2 regions of the Streptomyces sp. NPDC001093 genome follow, and region 2 is predicted to be linked to the other one. Evidence: predicted binding sites of a transcription regulator. Region 2 holds the regulator's gene; the other holds the start of a gene.
What was found. The regulator HspR, encoded in region 2, represses chaperone genes until heat shock. The targets are predictions, from matches to a motif close to TTGAGNNNNNNNNNCTCAA.
Positions count from the first base shown of each region.

Region 1 (7,410 bases), on a different contig from region 2:
CGTGCGCGGTCAGCTCCGGCGGGGAGACGTCCAGGTGCAGATGGACGTCGGTACGCGTGTGGCTGCCGGAGCCGGAGGCGATGCCCGCGCGCGCCGAGGCCACCATGTTGGCCTCCTTCAGCACGCCCGAGAGGTACGGCCACACCTCGAAGCGCCGCATCTTCAGCGGTACGACGCCGTTGTCCAGCCGGGACAGGTCCAGCAGGGTCTCCACGAGCCGGCCCAGCCGCTCGGTCTGCTTCAGGGCCGTCCGCATGGTCTCCGGGTCGGCCTCGGTGACCCCGTCGACGATGTTCTCCAGCACCGCGCGCAGGCCCGCGATCGGGGTGCGCAGCTCGTGGGAGACGTTGGCGACCAGCTCCTTGCGCTGGCGGTCCTGGGCCTCCAGCTCGTCCGCCATGACGTTGATCGTCTGGGCCAGGTCGCCCAGCTCGTCCCGGCGGCCGTCGCTCACCCGGCGGGTGTAGTCGCCCTCGGAGATCGACCGCGCCACCGCGTTCATCTCGTCCAGCGGCATGGTGAGCGAGTGCGCCACGAACTGCGTGATCAGCAGGGTGGCGATCATGGAGAAGACCGTGATGAAGCGCAGCTCGGTCTTGGTGTGCACCGCGATCATCGACAGACCGGTGGTGATCAGCACCGAGATGACGACGAGCGCGCCCAGCTTGGTCTTGATCGAGAACGGGCGCACGCCGCCCCAGGGATCCTCCCCGGGGCTTCTCCGCGCGGCCTGACGCCCGTCGACGCTCATGGCGTGGGCGTCTCCAGCGCGTACCCGACGCCGTGCACCGTACGGATCCGCTCGGCGCCGATCTTCCGGCGCAGCGCCTTGATGTGGCTGTCGACCGTACGGGTGCCGGAGGCGTCCGCCCAGTCCCACACCTCGGCCAGCAGCTGCTCCCGGGAGAGCACCGCGCGCGGGGTGTTCGCCAGGCACACCAGCAGGTCGAACTCGGTGGGCGTGAGATGGACGTCCTCGGACTTCACCCGCACCCGGCGCTGTGCGTGGTCGATCTCCAGCTCGCCGAGCCGCAGGATGCCGGAGCGCGGGGTGGCCGCGGCCAGCGCCGCCCGCTCCACCCGGCGCAGCAGCACGTGCACGCGTGCGGCCAGCTCCCGCATCGAGAACGGCTTGGTCATGTAGTCGTCCGCGCCGACGCCGAGACCGACCAGCATGTCCGTCTCGTCGTCGCGCGCGGTCAGCATCAGCACCGGCACCGGGCGCTGCGCCTGCACCCGCCGGCAGACCTCCAGGCCGTCGAAGCCCGGCAGCATGATGTCGAGGATCAGCAGGTCGGGCTGCCAGGCCTCGGCCGTGTCGACGGCGGCCGGGCCGTCCGTCGCGGTCTGTACGAGAAATCCCTCGGCACGCAGCCGGGCCGCGATGGCGTCGACGATCGTGGGGTCGTCCTCGACGACCAGCACCCGGCGCTGTGCGCCCGGGGTGGTCGTCGCCGCGCCGCTCTGGGAGGTGTGTGTCTGCTCCATCGCCCGCCCCTGCTTGTTGCTTTCCGGAACCAGTGGGGTGATCCCATGTCTGCGATTGACGCTTGAATGATCCGCGTCAGGGCAGCACATTACGGGGATCCACCGTGCTGTCGCTATCCAGGGCGGACGCCGAGGTGCACGGCGTCCGGAACGCCCCGGGCAACGGGCACCTCTTCGGTACGCACCTGCTGGAACCCGGCATTCCGCAAGGTACCTTCAAATTCCGGAGACGGTTCGGCGGACCACACCGCGAGCACCCCGCCGCAAGTCAACACCCTTGCGCAGGCGGCGAGTCCGGCGGGTGAGTAGAGGGTGTGGTTGCCGTCCGTGACCGTCCAGCCGGGACCGTTGTCGATGTCCAGGCAGAGCGCGTCGAACGTGTCGGATGTCTCATTGACGAACGCCACGAGGTCATCCTGCACGACCTCGGTGCGCGGGTCGGCGAGCGCCGTGGCGGAGACCGCCGCCAGCGGCCCGTCCCGGTGCCAGTCGATGACGGCGGGTTCCCGCTCCACGACGGTGATCCGCCCCCACCCGGGGCTCGTCGCGGCATGTGCGAGTGAGAACCCCACGCCCAGCCCGCCGATCAGCACGTTCGGCTCCGGCCGCCCGTCCAGCGCCCGGTACGCGGCGTCGACCAGCAGCCGCTCCGAGCGGCCGTCGGAGGTGTCCATCAGGAAGCAGCCGTTGGCGATGATCTGCAACAGTGCTCCGTGCCGGCGCAGCACCACCTCGCCGTACGGGCCGTCGCGCCGGTCGAGGATCACGGGGGAGTCGTACACGGCAGTCATGCACCCATCCTCCTTGAACACACCTTGACCTTCACGGGAATTAGAAATGTCGCACTGATGTGCACCCTTTCGGTGCGGGGCGAGGACGCGGCCGGAACGTAGGAGGTTGCTGTGAATCGGCTCTCGCGTGGCGTCGGTCATAGACAGCGGCCCCCGGAAGCCGAAGGGTTGGGGCAGAACGGAAGGAGTGCCACAGCGTGGAACGGACCGCGACGGGCCCTGCGGCGGCCGCGTCCCCGCCCCTGACGGGCGCGCCCTTTCCGGACGGCCTCGGCGCCGTCCCGGTGCCCGCGATCGCGGACCTGCTGGACGGCGTGCCACGCCAGCGGCACGCCACGCCCCTCGCTCCCGCTCCCGGACCCGCCCCCGTCGAAGGGCGTCCGGCCGCACCGCTCCCGCTCTCGCTCTCGGTTCCGCGGCTGTGGCGGCTGCTGCCCACCCCCGCGGGCACCCCGTTCACCTTCGCCTACATGGCCGTCCTGGCCGTCACCTCCGTGTTCGCGACCCTGGCCGACCCCGCCCTGGTGCAGGCCCTCTACCAGGACTCCAGCACGGACGTGGCCCACCTGGTGCGCACACCCGCGGTGGTGCTGCTGGCGAGCGCGCTGTGGATCGCGGGCGGTGTCCTCTCGCCGTACGCGGTGGCGTTCGTGCTGGTGCTCACCGCGCTGGAGCGGCGGATAGGGGGCGCGCGTGCGGCCTGCGTCTTCCTCGCCGGGCACGTCCTGGCCACGCTCGCCACCGAGATCCCCGTGGGCCTCGCCGTCCTGGTCGGCCACCTTCCGCCCACCTCACTGCACCGCCTCGACTACGGCATCAGTTTCGGCGTGGCAGGCAGCATCGGCGCCCTGTCGGGCCTCCTGCGTCCCTGGCTCCGCTGGCCCCTTCTCGCCCTGACGGCCGCCGAACTCGTGAGCGACCTGATCGCCTTCGTGGACCCGATGACGAACTGGGGCCACCTGATCGCGCTGACGATAGGTGTGGCGAGCTGGCCTTTTGTACGCCGGTGGGTTGACGCGCCCCGATAGGGGCGCGGGACTGTACCGATGTGCGGCTCCGCCGCGCGGGCGCGCGAAAGCGCCGCGCACCCGCACCCTCACCCGCGAACGCACCTTCCACGGCACCCCCTTGGGCGAACGTGATCGCTGAGAGCGAACAGACAAGGGGAACACCAGCCCTCCCCTCAACGGTTGAGTCGGCATAGCTCAACTTGACTGCCGAAGGGGAGATCATGGCTACTGAGTCACCGGCGTTCACGCTCGTCCTGCCCGTGCTGCCGCTCGACGACGAGGTCGTGCTGCCCGGCATGGTGGTTCCGCTGGACCTGAGCGACGCCGAGGTACGGGCCGCGGTGGAGGCCGCGCAGGCCGCCGCCCGGTCGGAACCGGGCAAGCCCAGGGTGCTGCTGGTGCCCCGCATCGACGGCACGTACGCGAAGACCGGTGTGCTGGGCACGGTCGAGCAGGTCGGCCGGCTGGCCGACGGTGACCCGGGGGCTCTGATCCGCGGCCGGAGCCGGGTGCGCATCGGCGCCGGCACCACCGGTCCCGGCGCGGCCCTGTGGGTCGAGGGCGCCCGCATCGACGAGAGCGTGCCGGACCCGCTGCCGGGCCAGGTCGCCGACCTCGTCAAGGAGTACAAGGCGCTCGCCACCGCCTGGCTGAAGAAGCGCGGCGCCTGGCAGGTCGTGGACCGCGTCCAGGCCATCGACGACGTCGCCGCGCTCGCCGACAACTCCGGATACTCGCCGTTCCTGACCATCGAACAGAAGGTCGAACTGCTGGAGACCGCCGACCCGGTGGCCCGGCTCAAGCTCGCCGCACAGCAGCTCCGCGACCACCTCGCCGAGCAGGAGGTGGCCGAGACCATCGCCAAGGACGTCCAGGAGGGCGTCGACAAGCAGCAGCGCGAGTTCCTGCTGCGCCGCCAGCTGGAGGCCGTCCGCAAGGAACTGCGCGAGCTGAACGGCGAGCAGGACGGCGAGGAGTCCGACGACTACCGCGCCCGCGTCGAGGCCGCCGACCTGCCGGAGAAGGTCCGCGAGGCCGCGCTCAAGGAGGTCGACAAGCTGGAGCGGTCCAGCGACCAGTCCCCGGAGGGCTCCTGGATCCGCACCTGGCTGGACACCGTCCTGGAGATGCCCTGGAACGAGCGGACCGAGGACGCCTACGACATCCAGGGCGCCAAGGCGGTCCTGGACGCCGAGCACGCGGGTCTTCAGGACGTGAAGGAGCGCATCACCGAGTACCTCGCGGTGCGCAAGCGGCGCAGTGAGCGCGGGCTCGGCGTCATCGGCGGCCGGCGTGGCGGTGCCGTACTGGCCCTGGTGGGTCCGCCCGGCGTCGGCAAGACCAGCCTCGGTGAGTCGGTCGCGCACGCCATGGGCCGCAGGTTCGTCCGCGTCGCCCTCGGCGGCGTCCGCGACGAGGCCGAGATCCGCGGCCACCGCCGTACCTACGTCGGCGCGCTGCCCGGCCGGATCGTGCGGGCCGTCAAGGAGGCCGGGTCGATGAACCCGGTGGTCCTGCTGGACGAGATCGACAAGGTGGGCTCCGACTTCCGCGGCGACCCGGCCGCGGCCCTGCTCGAGGTCCTGGACCCGGCGCAGAACCACACCTTCCGGGACCACTACCTGGAGGTCGAACTCGACCTGTCGGACGTGGTGTTCCTGGCCACCGCCAACGTCCTGGAGGCCATCCCGGAGGCGCTCGCCGACCGTATGGAGATCGTCCGCCTGGACGGCTACACCGAGGACGAGAAGGTCGTCATCGCCCGCGACCACCTGCTCCCGCGCCAACTGGAGCGGGCGGGACTCGGCAGGGAAGAGGTCGTTCTGGAGGAGAGCGCCCTGCGCAAGCTGGCCGGCGAGTACACGCGCGAGGCGGGTGTCCGCACCCTGGAGCGCTCGATCGCACGCCTGCTGCGCAAGGTCGCGGCCCAGCACGAACTCGGCGAGCGGGAGCTGCCGTTCACCGTGAGGGACGCCGACCTGCGCGATCTGATCGGGCGCCCGCACCACGTGCCGGAGTCCGCCCAGGACCCGGCCGAGCGCCGTACGTCGGTCCCCGGTGTGGCGACCGGTCTCGCGGTCACCGGCGCGGGCGGCGACGTGCTCTACGTGGAAGCCTCCCTGGCCGACCCGGAGACGGGCGCCGCGGGCCTGACCCTGACCGGTCAGCTCGGTGACGTGATGAAGGAGTCGGCGCAGATCGCGCTGAGCTTCCTGCGCAGCCACGGAGCCGAACTGGAGCTGCCCGTGGGCGACTTGAAGGACCGGGGTGTGCACATCCACTTCCCGGCGGGCGCGGTCCCGAAGGACGGCCCGAGCGCCGGCATCACGATGACGACGGCCCTGGCGTCCCTGCTCTCCGGCCGCCTGGTCCGCACGGACGTCGCCATGACCGGCGAGGTCTCGCTGACCGGCCGGGTGCTGCCCATCGGCGGCGTGAAGCAGAAGCTGCTCGCCGCCCACCGCGCCGGGGTGACCACCGTGATCATCCCCAAGCGCAACGAACCCGACCTGGACGACGTCCCGGCCGAGGTGCTGGACAAGCTCGACGTCCACACCGTGACCGACGTCCGCCAGGTCCTGGAACTGGCACTCGCGCCCGCGACGAACGGCGCGACGCCGGAGGTTCCCCTGGCGGCGTGACGGACGCCACGGGATGAGTGAAGGCCCGGGTCCCCTGAGGGAGACCCGGGCCTTCGCCCTGTGCGCGTACAGCAATCCGCGCACCGCGCCCATATCGGCACAGGTCGATAGAATTCAGGCGTGAGTTGGCCCCCCAAGACCCCCTCCGGTCTGATCGGGGCCGAGATCGCGGGCTACCAGGTGGAGCGCGAGCTCGGTCGTGGGGGCATGGCCGTCGTCTACCGCGCCAGGGACCTGCGCCTCGGCCGGACGGTCGCCCTCAAGCTGCTCGCCCCCGAGTACACCAGGAACGACGCCTTCCGCCGCCGTTTCGCCCAGGAGTCCCGGGTGGCCGCCGCCATCGACCATCCCAACATCGTCCCCGTCTTCGAGGCCGGCGAGTTCGACGGGCTCCTCTACATCGCCATGTGCTACGTCTCCGGGCAGGACCTGCGCGCCCTGATCGACCAGGAGGGCCGGCTGCCGGTGCCGGTCGCGCTGCGCATGACGGCCCAGCTGGCGTCCGCCCTGGACGCGGCCCACGCGCGCGAGCTGGTGCACCGGGACGTCAAACCCGGCAACGTCCTGGTCGCCAAGGTCGTCGACAGCGATCACCCCGAGCACGTGTATCTCACCGACTTCGGACTGGCGAAGAAGTCGCTGTCGCTCACCGGGTTCACCACCGCGGGCGAGTTCGTCGGCACCCTCGACTATGTGGCGCCCGAGCGGATCGCCGGGCGCCCGGTGGACGGCCGGGCCGACCTGTACAGCCTGGCCTGCGTGGTCCACGAGATGCTCGCGGGCGCCCCGCCCTTCCAGCGGGAGGACCAGCTGGAACTGCTGTGGGCCCACCAGTACGACCCGCCGCCCCCGCTCAGCAAGGAGCGGCCGGACATCCCCGCCGCCGTCGACGACGTACTGATCAAGGCCCTGGCGAAGGCCCCCGGCGACCGTCACGGCACCTGTCTGGAGTTCGTCGCGGCCCTGCGGGACGCCGTCGCCGACCGCGTTCCCCGCCGCCGTACGCCGACCGTGGTGGACCGTGTTCCGCCACCGGATCCCCCTGCCTGGGCCCGGCCGCTCCTCGGCTGACCCGCGCAATTTGAGCGGCTTTTACCCGACGCCTGTGAGTGCGTCAAGTCCCGAGTCCTCGGAACGTGACCCCGATTTCCCGTTCGGGCTTACTTGAAGCACGGCCTCACCGGAAAGGAAATGAGGCGGTCCGGGGGACGGAAATCCTCCGGAAATCCCCGGTAATCCTCTCGGGAAATCCTCACAGCAATGGGAGAAAGCTCATGACTCGTAATGTTCACACCCACGACGACGCCCGTGCGAAGCGCCGAGGTCTCCGTTTCGCGACCCTCGCCGCCTCCGCCGCACTGGTCACCGGAGGTGTCCTCCTCCCCGTCTCCGGCGCGATGGCGGCCCCGATGCCCACGTCGACCGTGGCCTTCGTCCATGGCGGCGGTGCCGGTGGCGCCGGTGGTGACGGCGGTGGCG
Region 1 is NZ_JBEPBF010000226.1:1,012-8,421, forward strand. Features, by position in the region: gene ABT288_RS48400 (HAMP domain-containing sensor histidine kinase) at 1-751, opposite strand, end outside; gene ABT288_RS48405 (response regulator transcription factor) at 748-1,488, opposite strand; gene ABT288_RS48410 (spermine/spermidine synthase domain-containing protein) at 1,602-2,279, opposite strand; gene ABT288_RS48415 (rhomboid-like protein) at 2,477-3,307, shown strand; gene lon (endopeptidase La) at 3,511-5,931, shown strand; gene ABT288_RS48425 (serine/threonine-protein kinase) at 6,052-7,002, shown strand; partial or broken gene ABT288_RS48430 (hypothetical protein) at 7,206-7,410, shown strand, end outside.
Region 1: lon (endopeptidase La) is a predicted target of HspR. The motif match lies at 3,470-3,488, and genes of this name have one in related genera.

Region 2 (7,410 bases):
AACTGCTCGACCTGGGAGACACCGAAGACGTCGTCCTCGCCCGGGTCCTCGAAGTTGATCGGCCTGCCGCCGGAGGTCATGGGCTGCAGGGCGCCGAGGGCGGTCTCACCGGTGGCGTTGCGCTTGAACCAGATGTTCGGGAAGGCGAGGAAGCGGTGCCAGGCCACACCCATGTTGGTGTTGAGCGAGACCGTGATCATCCAGACCATGGTCGTGCCCAGCTTGATCATGGCGGTGAAGTAGGTCAGGTTCTGCAGCGTGGAGAGGCTGAGCCCCTTCAGGGCCAGGATCAGCGGGTACGAGGCGAAGTACGCGGCCTCGTAGTGGTCCACGTGGTGCTGGGCGCCCTCCAGACCGCGCAGGGCGTAGATCGCCAGGCCGATGATGAGGATGACGTACTCGACGAAGTACGCCTGGCCCATCTTGGAGCCCGCGAACCGGGACTTGCGGCCGGGGCGGGACGGCAGGTTCAGCAGGCGGATGACCATCAGCGTGATGATGCCCAGGGTGGTCATCGAGCCGATGAACTCGATGTACAGCTCGTAGGGCAGGAAGTCGCCGACGACGGGGAGCGTCCAGTCGGCCTGGAAGAGCTGCCCGTAGGCGTTGATGATGGTCGGCGGCAGCGTCAGGAAGCCGATGGCCACGAACCAGTGGGCGAAGCCGATGATCCCCCACCGGTTCATACGGGTGTGGCCGAGGAACTCCCGGACCAGGGTCACGCTGCGCTGGTACGGGTTGTCGGTACGGGAGCCGGCGGGGACGGGCTGGCCCAGCTTGAAGTACCTGACGAACTGACCGATGGCGCGGGCGAGCAGAGCAACGCCGACCACGGTCAGGACCAGCGACACGATGATCGCGGCGAGTTGCATGGGGGCTCCTGAGGCGGCCTCGAAATTACTAAGCGGTAACTTATGCAGTCGGTCTGAGACTACCCCCATCTTCCGGCGGGATGCAGCCGGGCGCGGGGTGATGCGCATCATCCCACGGCTGATCGGATCGTGTTATTCGTACCTAATTGCTCCTTTCGCCCCTACCTTAGAGCCGTGCTCTACGGGATCGCCGCCGCTACCGCCGCCCTGCTCCTCGCCGCCTTGCTCTCGGCGCTGCTCAGGGTGCCCGCGCTGCGGGCGGGCATCGTCGACCGGCGCCGCCAGCGGCGGCTGCCGCTGCTCGGCGGGCTCGCCGTGGTGGTCGTCACCTGTCTCGTCGCCTGGGTGGGGCAGCGCACCGCGATCGCGCCGCTCGGGGACGGGGTCGACCGGCTGCTGGTCGCCGCCGCCTCGGTGGCCGCGCTGGGCCTGGTCGGCGACGTCTGGCGGATCCGCGCGCGCGTGCTCGTCGCGGGGACGGCCGTGGCGGCGGCCTGTGTGGTGCCGTACCAGGAGACGGGCGTGCTGGGCGGGATCCTCGCGGTGGGCTGGATCGTCCTCGCCACCCTCGCCTTCAGGGGGCTCGACCACGCGGACGGGCTCGCGGGGACCGTCGGGGTCGTCACCGCGTTCGGGGCGGGGGCCTGCGCGGCCGCGGAACTGATGGACGGGCTCGCGGTCCTGCTGAGCGTTCTCGCCGCCGCCCTGACCGGCTTCCTCATGCACAACTGGCATCCGGCGCGGATCGGGCTCGGCGCCTGCGGCTCGCTGTTCACCGGGTTCCTGCTGTCGTCGTCCCTCGTCTTCACGCGCGCGGGGTACGGGCTCGTGCCGAGCGTGGCGGTGATGTTCTGCCTCAGCGCGGTGGCCCTCGCCGACGCCGTCCTCGTGGTCCTCGCCCGGCGGCTGGCCCGGCGCCCGCTGCTGCGGCGCGGCCCCGACCATCTCGTGCACCGGCTGCGCCCCCTCGGGCTCACCCCGCAGGGCTCCGTCGTGCTCCTGTCGGCCGGCACCTTCTCCTCGGTGCTCGTCGGGGTGCTCGTGCACACCGGATGGACGGGCGAGGGGGCGGTGCTGTGGGTGGCCGGAGGGGTTCTGCTGGTCGTCGGCGTGATCCTTCGCATCCCTGTCCAGCAACCCCGGCGGATGCCGTCTACGCAGGTCAGCGGCCAGTTGCGTGTAAGGAACGGATAAGACTTGAGCCCCATCGACTCAGGTCTGTTGACCCGGGGGGAGCCGTCGTGCACACTTGAGTCCGTTCCACTCAAGTCAGCTGGAGGAATCAACCATGGCACGTGCGGTCGGCATCGACCTGGGCACGACTAACTCCGTCGTCAGCGTTCTGGAGGGCGGCGAGCCCACCGTCATCACCAACGCCGAAGGCGCCAGGACCACGCCGTCCGTCGTCGCCTTCGCCAAGAACGGTGAGGTGCTCGTCGGCGAGGTCGCCAAGCGGCAGGCGGTCACGAACGTGGACCGGACCATCCGCTCGGTGAAGCGTCACATGGGCACCGACTGGAAGATCCAGCTCGACGGCAAGGACTTCAACCCGCAGCAGATCTCCGCGTTCATCCTGCAGAAGCTGAAGCGGGATGCCGAGGCCTACCTGGGCGAGAAGGTGACCGACGCGGTCATCACCGTCCCCGCCTACTTCAACGACTCCGAGCGTCAGGCGACCAAGGAGGCCGGTGAGATCGCCGGTCTGAACGTCCTGCGCATCGTCAACGAGCCTACCGCCGCCGCGCTGGCCTATGGCCTCGACAAGGACGACCAGACGATCCTCGTCTTCGACCTCGGTGGCGGCACCTTCGACGTCTCGCTGCTGGAGATCGGCGACGGCGTCGTCGAGGTGAAGGCCACCAACGGTGACAACCACCTCGGTGGTGACGACTGGGACCAGCGCGTCGTCGACTACCTGGTCAAGCAGTTCCAGTCCGGTCACGGCGTGGACCTGTCCAAGGACAAGATGGCCCTCCAGCGCCTCCGTGAGGCCGCCGAGAAGGCCAAGATCGAGCTGTCCTCCTCCACCGAGACCTCGATCAACCTGCCCTACATCACCGCGTCCGCCGAGGGCCCGCTGCACCTGGACGAGAAGCTCACCCGGGCCCAGTTCCAGCAGCTGACGGCCGACCTGCTGGAGCGCTGCAAGACGCCGTTCCACAACGTCATCAAGGACGCCGGCATCTCCATCAACGAGATCGACCACGTCGTCCTCGTCGGTGGCTCCACCCGCATGCCCGCCGTCGCCGAGCTCGTCAAGGAGCTGACCGGCGGCAAGGAGGCCAACAAGGGCGTGAACCCGGACGAGGTCGTCGCCATCGGCGCCTCGCTCCAGGCCGGTGTCCTCAAGGGCGAGGTCAAGGACGTCCTGCTGCTCGACGTCACCCCGCTGTCCCTCGGTATCGAGACCAAGGGCGGCATCATGACCAAGCTGATCGAGCGCAACACGACCATCCCGACCAAGCGCTCCGAGATCTTCACCACGGCCGAGGACAACCAGCCGTCGGTGCAGATCCAGGTCTACCAGGGCGAGCGCGAGATCGCGGCGTACAACAAGAAGCTCGGCATGTTCGAGCTGACCGGTCTGCCGCCGGCGCCGCGTGGCGTCCCGCAGATCGAGGTCTCCTTCGACATCGACGCCAACGGCATCATGCACGTCACGGCGAAGGACCTCGGCACCGGCAAGGAGCAGAAGATGACCGTCACCGGCGGCTCCTCGCTGCCGAAGGACGAGGTCGACCGCATGCGCCAGGAGGCCGAGCAGTACGCGGAGGAGGACCACCGCCGCCGCGAGGCCGCCGAGACCCGCAACCAGGGCGAGCAGCTCGTCTACCAGACCGAGAAGTTCCTCAAGGACAACGAGGACAAGGTCCCGGGCGAGATCAAGACCGAGGTCGAGGAGGCCGTCGCCGAGCTGAAGGAGAAGCTCAAGGGCGAGGACACCGCCGAGATCCGCACCGCCACCGAGAAGGTCGCGGCCGTCTCGCAGAAGCTGGGCCAGGCCATGTACGCCGACGCCCAGGCCGCGCAGGCCGGCCCGGAGGGTGCCGCCGCCGGTGGCGCCAAGGCCGCCGACGACGACGTCGTGGACGCCGAGATCGTGGACGACGAGCGCAAGGACGGTGCCGCGTGACGGAGGAGACCCCGGGCTTTGAGGAGAAGCCCGACGTCCCCTCCGGCGCCACCTCCGACGACGCCGAGCCGAAGGCCGCCTCCTCCGAGAAGGGGGCGGCCCCGGCCGGGGACGGAACCGAAAGTGCCGGTCTGGTGGCCCAGCTGGACCAGGTGCGCACCGCGCTGAACGAGCGCACGGCGGACCTCCAGCGCCTCCAGGCCGAATACCAGAACTACCGCCGACGCGTCGAGCGGGACCGGATCACGGTCAAGGAGATCGCCATCGCGAACCTCCTGACCGAGCTCCTGCCCGTGCTCGACGACATCGGCCGCGCGCGGGAACACGGCGAACTGGTCGGCGGCTTCAAGTCGGTGGGCGAGTCGCTGGAGACCGTCGCGGCCAAGCTGGGCCTGCAGCAGTTCGGCAAGGAGGGCGAGCCCTTCGACCCGACCATCCACGAGGCCCTGATGCACAGTTACGCGCCGGACGTCACCGAGACGACCTGCGTGGCGATCCTGCAGCCCGGGTATCGCATCGGCGAGCGCACCATCCGCCCCGCGCGGGTGGCCGTCGCCGAGCCGCAGCCCGGCGCGCAGACCGTCAAGGCCGAGGGCGCCGAGGACACCACCGAGGCGAAGCAGGCCGACGACAAGGAGAACGGTGGCCCGGACGAGGGCTGACGTGAAGACCACTGAGGGGAAGGAGGGACGTCGGGGATGAGCACCAAGGACTTCATCGAGAAGGACTACTACAAGGTCCTCGGCGTCCCCAAGGACGCCACCGAGGCCGAGATCAAGAAGGCGTACCGGAAGCTCGCCCGCGAGTTCCACCCGGACGCCAACAAGGGCAACGCCAAGGCCGAGGAGCGCTTCAAGGAGATCTCCGAGGCGAACGACGTCCTCGGCGACCCCAAGAAGCGCAAGGAGTACGACGAGGCTCGCGCCCTGTTCGGCAACGGCGGCTTCCGCCCCGGGCCGGGCGCCGGCGGCTCCTTCAACTTCGACCTGGGCGACCTCTTCGGAGGCGGCGGGACCACCACCCAGGGCGGAGGCTTCGGGGGCGGCATCGGTGACGTCTTCGGGGGCCTGTTCAACCGCGGCGGCACCGCCGGCACGCGTACCCAGCCCCGGCGCGGCCAGGACATCGAGTCCGAGGTCACGCTGAGCTTCACGGAGGCCATCGAGGGCGCCACGGTGCCCCTGCGGATGTCCTCCCAGGCGCCCTGCAAGGCCTGCTCGGGCACCGGCGACAAGAACGGCACACCGCGCGTGTGCCCGACCTGTGTCGGCACCGGGCAGGTCGCCCGGGGCTCCGGCGGCGGCTTCTCGCTCACCGACCCCTGCCCCGACTGCAAGGGCCGCGGCCTGATCGCCGAGCACCCCTGCATGGAGTGCAAGGGCAGCGGCCGCGCCAAGTCCTCGCGGACCATGCAGGTCCGCATCCCGGCCGGAGTCACCGACGGCCAGCGGATCCGGCTGCGCGGCAAGGGCGCGCCCGGCGAGCGGGGCGGACCGGCGGGCGACCTGTACGTGGTCGTGCACGTCGGCGAGCACCCGGTGTTCGGGCGCAAGGGAGACAACCTCACGGTGACCGTCCCGGTGACCTTCGCCGAGGCCGCGCTCGGCGGCGAGGTGCGGGTCCCCACCCTGGGCGGCCCGCCCGTCACCCTGAAACTGCCGCCCGGCACGCCCAACGGCCGCACCATGCGCGCCCGGGGCAAGGGCGCGGTCCGCAAGGACGGCACCCGCGGCGACCTGTTGGTCACCGTCGAGGTGCGTGTGCCCAAGGACGTGTCGGGGAAGGCTCGTGACGCGCTCGAGGCGTATCGCGAGGCGACCGCGGGCGAGGATCCGCGGGCGGAGCTGTTCGAGGCCGCGAAGGGAGACTGAGAGAGATGGACGGCCGTCGACGTAACCCGTATGAACTGACCGAGGAGACCCCGGTCTACGTCATCTCGGTGGCGGCCCAGCTCTCCGGACTCCACCCGCAGACGCTGCGCCAGTACGACCGCCTGGGCCTGGTCTCCCCGGACCGCACCGCGGGCCGGGGCCGCCGCTACTCGGCCCGCGACATCGAACTGCTGCGCACCGTCCAGCAGTTGTCGCAGGACGAGGGCATCAACCTGGCCGGCATCAAGCGCATCATCGAACTGGAGAACCAGGTCGCCGCGCTGCAGTCCCGCGTCGCGGAGCTGGAGGCGGCCCTGGACGGCGCGGCGGCCGCGATGCAGCAGCGCGAGGCCGCCGTCCACGCCTCCTACCGCCGCGACCTGGTCCCGTACCAGGAGGTCCAGCAGACCAGCGCGCTGGTGGTGTGGCGGCCGAAGCGGCAGCAGGACTGACGCGGGACCGAGTGGACCACCAGGGGCCGGCAGAAGCGATTCCGCCGGCCCCTTCGCCGTACCTGCCGGCGGTGCACCACGCTCCGGCACCTCCACCGAGCCGCCCGCCTCTTCGGCCGAGAATGTTCGGTCGGGTGTGCGAGGCAGGCGGGCGTCGGTGAAGGGTCCGTAACGGGGGCATGAAGGGGGATTCGCGTAGTCTTTCCAGGCCTTCACGGGCTGCGCGGAGCGTGATGTTGCCATCTCGTTAAGTGGTTCCGCTTGACGCCGGGTGCGGCCTACGCGTTGTCTTTTCAGACACCTGGGTCGTATAGCTGCCCTACGTCCGGAACGCACCTGAAGTGAGCCCTCGAATGCGTCGTATCGCCATATCCGTGGCCGCATCCACGATGACCCTCTCGCTCGCCGGTTGTGGCGTGCTGGGAGCGACGGGGGACGGCGCGAGCGCGAGCCCGAGCAAGGGCAACGACATCACCGTGGGCCTGCTGCTGCCGGAGAAGGCCAACACCCGCTACGACAAGTTCGACTACCCCATCATCAAGAACAAGGTGGCCGAACTCACCGGCAAGCAGGGCAAGGTGGAGTACGCCAACGCCGACGCGGACGCCTCCCAGCAGGCCTCGCAGATGCAGAAGATGATCGACGAGAAGGTCGACATCATCATGATCGACGCGGTCGACTCGCACGCCATCGCCCCCGAGGTGAAGAAGGCCAAGGACGCGGGCATTCCGGTCATCGCCTACGACCGTCTCGCCGAGGGCCCGATCGACGCCTACGTCTCCTTCGACAACGAGCTCGTCGGCGAGGTGCAGGGCCGCACCCTGCTGGAGGCCCTCGGCTCGGCCGACAGCTCCAACAAGATCGTCATGGTGAACGGCTCGCCCACCGACCCCAACGCCAAGCAGTTCAAGCAGGGCGCGCTCTCCGAGCTGACCGGCAAGGTGACGATCGCGGCGACGTACGACACCACGGACTGGAAGCCGGAGCTCGCCCAGACCGAGATGGCCAGGGCCATCAGCGCGATCGGCAAGAACAACATCGCCGGCGTCTACGCCGCCAACGACGGCATGGCCGGCGGTGTC
Region 2 is NZ_JBEPBF010000004.1:39,710-47,119, forward strand. Features, by position in the region: gene ABT288_RS03775 ((Fe-S)-binding protein) at 1-872, opposite strand, end outside; gene ABT288_RS03780 (MraY family glycosyltransferase) at 1,047-2,066, shown strand; gene dnaK (molecular chaperone DnaK) at 2,161-4,005, shown strand; gene grpE (nucleotide exchange factor GrpE) at 4,002-4,667, shown strand; gene dnaJ (molecular chaperone DnaJ) at 4,704-5,876, shown strand; gene ABT288_RS03800 (heat shock protein transcriptional repressor HspR) at 5,882-6,328, shown strand; gene ABT288_RS03805 (sugar ABC transporter substrate-binding protein) at 6,682-7,410, shown strand, end outside.